DNA from 2 places in the Pseudoalteromonas sp. AWH4_217 genome. Region 1 is predicted to be linked to the other one. Evidence: riboswitches for the same ligand, from Rfam matches in the RefSeq annotation. Region 1 holds a riboswitch; the other holds the start of a gene.

What was found. A riboswitch is a leader RNA that binds a small molecule or an ion and turns the genes downstream of it on or off. The one in region 1 is predicted to bind cobalamin.
Region 2: another riboswitch for cobalamin. It lies ahead of ACXAH1_RS17895 (ABC transporter ATP-binding protein); the one in region 1 lies ahead of ACXAH1_RS02390 (TonB-dependent receptor domain-containing protein).

What each region holds. Positions count from the first base shown of each region.
Region 1 covers NZ_JBSWYM010000002.1:141,553-145,964, reverse strand. The annotation lists gene ACXAH1_RS02390 (TonB-dependent receptor domain-containing protein) at 1-1,848, opposite strand, end outside; cobalamin riboswitch at 1,887-2,069, opposite strand; gene ACXAH1_RS02385 (YajQ family cyclic di-GMP-binding protein) at 2,170-2,652, opposite strand; gene ACXAH1_RS02380 (VanZ family protein) at 2,822-3,175, shown strand; gene ACXAH1_RS02375 (ketopantoate reductase family protein) at 3,168-4,091, shown strand; gene thiI (tRNA uracil 4-sulfurtransferase ThiI) at 4,135-4,412, opposite strand, start outside.
Region 2 covers NZ_JBSWYM010000015.1:65,013-69,424, forward strand. The annotation lists gene nqrF (NADH:ubiquinone reductase (Na(+)-transporting) subunit F) at 1-549, shown strand, start outside; gene ACXAH1_RS17880 (FAD:protein FMN transferase) at 733-1,710, shown strand; gene nqrM ((Na+)-NQR maturation NqrM) at 1,820-2,032, shown strand; gene ACXAH1_RS17890 (histidine phosphatase family protein) at 2,111-2,710, shown strand; cobalamin riboswitch at 2,711-2,910, shown strand; gene ACXAH1_RS17895 (ABC transporter ATP-binding protein) at 3,150-3,947, shown strand; gene ACXAH1_RS17900 (FecCD family ABC transporter permease) at 3,944-4,412, shown strand, end outside.

The DNA.
Region 1 (4,412 bases):
AATCTGTCTGCCCGGTGGCTCATAAGGCAACAAAGTACCGTCAGCCGTTTTACTGGCAACTGAGTTGAAATACGCTTTATCGGTCAGGTTTTCCACCCTCATTGTCAGTGCAACCGGTTCAAGCAACTGGTAATTGGCACTCAGATTAAATACCGTATAAGATGGTAGATCCGTATCAAAGTAGCTGATCGACGGACGCTTATCACGGTACTGCATAGCCAGCCTCACATCTAGTTTATCCCACTGCTTAGACAGGACATAGTTAAACGCTTTACCAGGACGGCGAGGTAAATCTTCACGCTTTTCCTGGTCTCTGGCATCCACTAAGGTCAGGTTAGCGGCATGTTCCAGACCCAATGCTGAGAACTGTGCACTCAGCTCAATGCCTTTCATCTGTGCACGACCCACATTGGCGGGAATATACTTGCCGGTTTGTACATCAAATTCATTGCTGATCAGGTTATCGATACGATTGTCAAAAATGGCCACATCATAGCGCACATTGTCGGTATCTACCGTCACACCTACTTCATTGTAAGTACCCTCTTCCGGTTTGATTTCGCTATTTGGTAAGTACCAGGGGCTGTCTTTAACAAAGGCATTGGTCAGGCTTGGCGCACGAAATGCAGTACCATGATTAACCCGAAACGTGACGATGTCCGATGCTCTGAAACCCAGGTCAGCGGTATACGTATTTGCGCGACCATGGTGCTCATAATCATCACTGCGTACTACAGCGTTTAGCAACCAGCGACTTTGATCGTAAAACGCAGCTGCAAACACTGCCGTGTTATCACGCTCAGCAATCGAGAACTGAGCGCTCGATGAAGACAAGTCTTCATTGAGGCGGCTCACGCCCCCCATCACCTGAAGAGACTGCGTCATTTTATAACGGGCGCGGTACTCAATTTCATCTCGTTTGGTGCTGTAAATATCATTTGGCGGTGGTGGTGTACCGTCTTTAGGCAATACAGACAGGAACTGCGTATTCTCTTCCTGTGCCAGACTAACAGACGCTTCCTGGCTCAACACATCCGATTGTTTCTGCCACACAAGTTTAGTGGTGTAATTATCAAACTCGTAAGCATCGTTGCCATAGGAGGAATCATAGTCTGCCTCCCCTTCGCTGCGCTGTGCATGCAAAGCAAGCTGCCCATACTGAGCCAGATCATAATTCAGTTTTACACCCATATTGGTGTTGTCATAACCGTCGCGATCATGCTCTTTGGTCCGAGGAAGTGCCGGATCTTTGGCCGTCACGTCATAACCATCTGTGGTTTCATAACCAAAATGATAGTTTACCGTCAGTTTATCTGCCTCAAACTGACCAGCCAGCTGAGCACCGCCATAGTTACGACTGCCAGAGGTCAGCGCCAGCTGATGCCCTGTCTGTTCCCGGGTAATAATGTTGATCCCCCCTGCAACTGCATCTGAGCCATAAATAGCAGCACGCGCCCCTTTAAGGACTTCCACACGTTCAATACTGTTAACCGGAATATTGGTAAAAGACACATCGCCCGAGTTTGCATCACTAATACGAACACCATCAACCAACACTAAAGTATATTTAGTCGCCGCACCGCGCACAAACACACTGGCTTTTTGGCCGTAACCACCACTGCGTACAACATCGATACCTGCGAGGTTGTTCAGCAATGTCGGCAGGTCACGTACGTTAGCTCGTTCGATTTCAGCACGCTCAACCACTGCCACAGACGTCAGCGTATCTACACTGGCTTGTTCGAACTTGTTAGCCGTAATCGTAATATGTTCAATGTCTTGTGCGCAAAGCGCAGAAAAAGGTAGCACAGCCAGCAGAGCTGTGGTTAAAGCAGATTTTTTAAACATGAGTTCCCCTGATCCACGCCCACCGCGTGAACTACAACTATTGAGTGTGTTTCAGGGCCGGTTTCCGGACTTACCTGTAACAGCCGGAAGGACTGTCACAGGTTCACCGTTGCGGGGGCAGTGCTGGACTATTACCAACTCCATAGGCAGTCACCAGCTTCCCGATTATTCAGATCTTTGAGAGACTCCAGGCTCCTGATCTGACACCCTGAAAAGTTGGCGCTATTGTCGGAGATTTGAGAACAAAAATCAATGGACGTCTAGCATGCTAAAACACGGGTGACGTTTAGCATGCCAGACACAAGAAAGTAAACTGAGGGATTAATCTCGGAAGTTTTTAAACTGGAAAGGCTGACCAAGTTCGGCACCGCGGATCAGCTGCATGGTTTCCTGCAGATCGTCACGCTTCTTGCCAGTAACACGCACGGTTTCACCCTGAATAGACGCCTGTACCTTAATCTTAGAATCTTTAATGGCCTTAACCACTTTCTTCGCCATCTCTTTGTCGATCCCCTGTTTCAGCATCACTTTACGTGACACATACTTACCCGACTTTTCAACGTCTTTCAGCTCAAAGCTGGCCACGTCCAGACCACGTTTTGCGGCTTTGCCTACCAGCATGTCGAATAATTGCATCACTTGCTGCTCAGATTCACTTTTTAACGTGATCACTTCGTCTTTCAGGTCAAACGACGCTTCTACACCACGAAAGTCAAAACGCGTGCTCAGTTCACGATCCGCGTTATCCACCGTGTTTCTCGCTTCAGTCATATCAATTTCAGACACAATGTCAAAAGAAGGCATATCTAGCTCCTGGATAATGTTTTTCCGGATTATAGCAACCCAAAGGCTGTGACGCGACCACACTCTCAGCGCTCGTTTTCAAATTTGGAACTGACAGTCCCTGCTTCATCCTATTTTCAGATTTCGATGATATACTGGCCTTTTAATCCCTGAAGATTTGGAAGTATTTGTGGCACGCCGACTCTACCAATGCCTGTTATTACTCTCTCTGGCTGTATGCACGTTTCTGTTCGCTAAAGAAATTCAGGCCAGTCAAATTGTGAAATTCGCTCATGCAGATAAGGTGGCACACTTTGGCGTGTTTTTTGTCCTGGCGTTTTTCTCTCATCATGCGTTTCGTTTTCGGATCTGGTTTCACCTGATGCTTCTTACATTTTACGGAGCAGGGATCGAGTGGATGCAAGACTCCTTACCCTACCGACAAGCTTCGTGGGGGGACTTTATCGCTGATGTTGCAGGTGCCATAAGTTACTTTTTTGCTTACTGGGTTTATTGCCGTAAAACCGGAAAGCCCTATGCCTGAAGTATTCATTGTCGGCAAAGGGGCAGTCGGTTTATTGCTGGCCGAGCGACTGGCAAAAACCCATTCCGTTACCCTGATCACAAGATCGCCAACACAAACCGTTTTTGCTCAACATGCCGAATGTACTCGTCCTCTCGCGGTCAAATGCCTGAGCTGGCAGGAGCTGGCAAAACGCAACATCCGCATTGCTTTGTGCATCGTGCCCGTCAAATCTTATCAACTCAGCGCGGCATTTACGACGCTCAAACCACACCTGAGTCCGGATGCCAACGTTATTTTCAGCCATAACGGGATACAGGCACTTGAGCCAGTTACCGCTGAATTATCTGCTCAGCAGGGACTCTATTTTCTGTCCACCAGTATGGGAGGCTGGAAACCCAATACTAACACCGTCGCGTTCACCGGCCCGGGTTTAAGCGTCTTTGGCCCCTGTAATTCAATCGCTCAACAGCGAGTGTCATCACTGTTTGATACGCTGATAAAGCCTCACTTTACCCCCGCACAATTGTCCGACGATATTCAGCTACTACGCTGGCAAAAGCTGTGTGTTAACCTAGCCATTAATCCACTCAGTGCCCTGTCCGGACAGAAAAATGGTCGCCTGCGCGCACCCTGTTATGCGTCGGAAATTTTGGGAGTACTCAGTGAAGCGTGTGCCGTTGCCAACCACATTGGTGTGCCACTGAAACTACATGAAGAGCTCCAACGGGCGTATCAGGTTATGACGCTCACTGCTGACAACTTTTCGTCCATGGCACAGGATGTAAAACACCAAAGACATACTGAGGTAGACGCGATGTGTGGCTATATTGTTGAGCAGGCAAAGCAATATGGACTATCCGTGCCGCACAATATGACGTTATTAACTCGTGTGCGAGCGTTGCACCCGGCTGAGAACAAAGCAGAGTTGGGCTGAGCATCAACGCTTTGCTCAGCCACGGTAGAAGTGATGGTTGTTGCTATGGACGATAAACCCTGACGTTAGCAAAGCCATTTTCATGCAGGATCAAAGCTTGCAGCTGACTCATTACACCTTTGCTGCAGTACAGGTAATAATCTTTGTCCTGAGGCAAATCACCAAACTTGGTCGCCAGACGGAAAAATGGCAGATGGATCACTTCAATACCATCCAATTCTAATGGATCGGCATCTTCTTCTTCCGGTGAGCGGATATCCACCACCACGGCACCTGCCGGTAACTCGCTAACATTCTCAGCTTCTTTAACTTCTTCTTTCG
Region 2 (4,412 bases), on a different contig from region 1:
AACGTACGTATCGCAACTCCGCCGCCTAATAACCTAAGCCTGCCTTGTGGTAAGATGTCATCGTATATCTGGTCACTGAAAGAAGGCGACAAAGTCACGATTTCTGGCCCATTCGGTGAATTCTTCGCGAAAGACACTGATGCAGAAATGGTCTTCGTTGGTGGTGGTGCAGGTATGGCGCCAATGCGTTCACACATTTTCGACCAGCTTAAGCGTCTTAACTCTGATCGTAAGATGTCTTTCTGGTACGGTGCACGTTCTAAGCGTGAAATGTTCTACGTGGAAGACTTTGACGGCCTGCAGGCTGAAAATGACAACTTTGAGTGGCATGTTGCACTTTCTGATCCTCAGCCTGAGGATAACTGGGAAGGCTACACAGGCTTCATTCACAACGTACTTTATGAAAACTACCTGAAAGATCATGAAGCACCAGAAGACTGTGAATTCTACATGTGTGGACCACCGATGATGAACGCGGCGGTTATCAACATGCTGAAAGACCTGGGTGTTGAAGATGAAAACATCCTGCTTGATGACTTCGGTGGTTAAGCTGAAATACATATGATCTTAAAGTGGTTTTTAAGATAAAATAGAAGCCCCTTAGCAGTTTTGCTGAGGGGCTTTTTTTTATGGGTAATGCTCCGTACAGAGCGGGGGTTACTGGCAATTGAATTACAAGGGATGACACTGATGCTAAGACAGAGCCAGTTTTGTTTAGTTTTTTTATTGAGCATGTTGCTTGTGGCATGCGGCCAGGCAAACAAATCAGCTGAACCTATTGTGCTACAGGGCAGTACAATGGGCACAACCTATAACATTAAGGCTTTTCCCCAGCAAAGCACACTGACAGAAGCGCAGTTACATACTGAGGTTGAGGCTGCGCTAAAAGCGGTGAATCAATCTATGTCGACCTATATTCCAGATTCAGAGATCAACCAGTTCAATCGTCTGGCTGCTAACCAGGTCATGCCTGTCAGTGAGGACTTCAGAAAGGTGGTGGCTGAGTCCATTCGCCTGGGTCAGTCTACAGAAACTCTGGATGTAACCATGGGGCCGCTTATTGATTTATGGGGATTTGGCCCGGACAAACGCCCGACCAAGCGACCTTCCGATCAACAGCTGGCGCAGATGCGCGAAGAAATTGGCCTGGATAAGCTCATTTTAACCGATGCGGGCCTGGCAAAAACTCTGGACCATCTGGAGCTGTCTTTTTCAGCAACAGCGAAGGGCTACGGTATAGACAAAGTGGCCGAACTCATCGAGTCTCACGGTATCACTAACTATATGGTGGAAATTGGGGGTGAGCTGAGACTATCGGGTACTAAGCCGGGTGATGAGCCTTGGCGCATTGCCATTGAGAAGCCGGATGCACCGGTTGGACAAAGACAAATTCACAAAGTGATTGAGCCGGGTAAGAACAGTGTGGCGACGTCAGGCGATTATCGTATTTTTTATGAAATGGATGGTGAGACCTTTACCCACCTGATCGATCCGGGTACGGGTAAGCCTGTCAAACACGATCTGGTGTCTGTGACGGTATTGCACCCTTCTGCGATGACAGCCGATGGACTCGCTACAGCGCTAACTGTGATGGGGACTGAACGCGCCAGAGCGTACGCTGAGCTACACGACTTAGCGGTCTACTTGATCAGCAAAAGTGATGACGGTCTGAAGGTGTATGCCAGCAGCGCATTCAAGCCTTATTTATAAGCGGATCTGTGTCGCGAACGTTTCAACTTAAGCGCGTTTAGTTATATAATGAGCACAATTCACCGTCACACATCCAAACTTGTGGATGAATAAGCAAAAGGGGCCTGAGATGTCACTATTTTTACTTACCTTCGGATTGCTGTTGTTGATCGCCGTTGCAATGGCGGTAGGCGTTATAGTACAGAAGAAATCAATGGCCAGTAGTTGTGGTGGACTGGGCTCCATGGGCATCGACAAGATCTGCGATTGTGACGACCCGTGCGACAAACGCAAGAAGCGTCTTAAGAAAGAGCAAATGTGGAAAGAGAATCAGATTCTTTAATCCGTTGCTTTCACCAAAAACGCAAGCTCAGGCTTGCGTTTTTGCGTTTCAGGCCCCGAATAACAGAGCTCTAACCCAATGCAACAAACCTTGTATTTTATTCGCCATGGTGAGCCGCTTGAAACCGGTCGATTGCTCGGGCGCACAGATTTGCCGGTAAGCATATCGGGTAATGAGCAGGTGTATGCCCAACTACAGGCTTGTGATGTCATTTCACAGGTAATTAGCTCTCCGTTACAGCGGTGTCAGACTGTGGCGCGCGCGTTTTGTGAATCAGCCGGTTTGCCACTACAGGTTGACCCCAGGCTCAGTGAAATGGACTTTGGCGACTGGGACGGACAAAGCTATGAGGTGCTCTGGCAGTCAACGCAGTCGCCCGGCATTGGGGATTTCTGGCAGAGCCCGTGGCAGCATACGCCACCAAACGGTGAACCGATGTCAGCATTTCACTTACGCTTAAATGACTGGTGGCAGCAGTTTACGACAACGCCCTCACCCCAGAACACCGCCATTGTCACCCATGCGGGGGTGATTAAACAGTTGCTGGCAACCTGGTTAGGCTTGCCTGAGGGCTTTGATACGCATTTATCTCGGCTGGAGATAGGCTATGCCAAAGTGATTAAAGTAAATGTCTTCTATGATGACACCGGTCGTGCCTGGCCGAAAGTTGTGTTTTAGACGTCTGGACTTCATAATAGGTGCTAAATCTAGAATCGTAATGTATTGGTAGTCATTGGGAATGAGGTGCAAATCCTCAGCTGTCCCCGCAACTGTAATGGACTTTTATACCAATTTGCTTAATTAAGTGTTCTATTTTGAGGCGAGAAAATAGGGTCGATAACACCGCTCACGCGTCCTGCTATCGCTGAGGCACCTATGTCCATATAGGCGAGGCAAAAATTTTGCTATTTAGTTGTTCTAAATGAAAAATTTTTAACGCCGTTAGCGTCATATTTGCTCCGTCAAATTGAACAGGTATTAAGTGAAATTGGTATTAGTCTGAAGCCAGATACCAAGGCCAATACCTACACTTAAGCGGGCGCACTTAAGTCAGTACAGAAGGCCAGTCGTAGCAATGCGAGTGGCCTGCTCTGCTGCCGTCCGTATTTGAGGCGGTATGAGTTCACCACAAATCTCCGTGCACAACCTGAGTCTGAACCTCGGCAATAAGCCTGTACTGAGCGGATTAAATTTTGCCATTGCGCGCGGTCAGTTTATTGGCCTGATTGGGCCAAATGGGGCGGGAAAATCCAGCTTATTACGCTGCCTGTATCGTTACTGGGAGCAGACTGAGGGCGAAATTCGTTATGTGGGTAGACCTGTGTCTGACTACCCCCGCCGGGCTTATGCGCGTCAGGTTGCGGTTGTTTTACAGGAGATCCCCAGTCAGTTTAACCTGGCGCTGTTTGAGGTGGTGGCGATGGGCGTCACACCACATAAAACTCTCTTTAGTACAGTCAATGCCGACGATAAACAGCGTATTTTAGAAGCCATTGAGCGTGTGGGCCTGAGCCACAAGGCGCAGCAGGCTTTTGATTCCCTGTCCGGGGGCGAAAAGCAACGGGCGATGATCGCCCGGGCCATGGTTCAGCAACCTGAGCTGTTAATTATGGACGAGCCCACCAGTCATCTAGATGTGAAATACCAGATCCAGATCATGGAGCTGGCTAAGGCCATGGGGGTGACTGTGATTGCTTCTTTTCACGACCTAAACCTGGCGGCTGCGCTCAGCGATGAGTTGCTGGTGCTGGCACAAGGTAAGCTGATGGCTCAGGGCACACCTCTGGATATTATAACCCCCGACTTACTCAGCGACATTTTTGGGGTGTGTGCCGAAGTAGAAACGGTACCCGGACTCCACAGCAGCGCACCGGGTGTGCCCCACATTCGTTATCATTATGGGTATCAGTTATGAAGGCTTTGCTGATACCGGGTCTCATTTTTGCCTGCATGTTCAGCCTGCTCTGTGCGCTGTCTGTCGGCGCCGTTTCTTTGAGTTGGGGTGAAGTCTGGCAGGCACTGAGTAGCTATGATAGCAGCATACTGAGCCAGAAAATTGTTGTAGAGCTGCGATTACCCCGCACTTTACTGGCATTCTTCGCCGGTGCTGGGCTGGCCATTGCCGGGCTCATTCTGCAAACGGTCACCCGAAACCCATTGGCCGATCCTTACTTATTTGGCATCTCCTCTGGCGCCTCATTTGGTGTGGTGTTGCTGGTCGCGCTGTTTGGTGTGCAAAGTGCGCTGGCGTTGTCCGGTGCCGCGTTTGCGGGCAGTGCTGTGGCAATGGGTCTGTTGCTGCTGATTGCCTTTCACAAAGGCACCGCCCTGGTTGAAAACATGTTGCTGTCGGGTGTCGCGTTGACCTTTTTATTCTCGG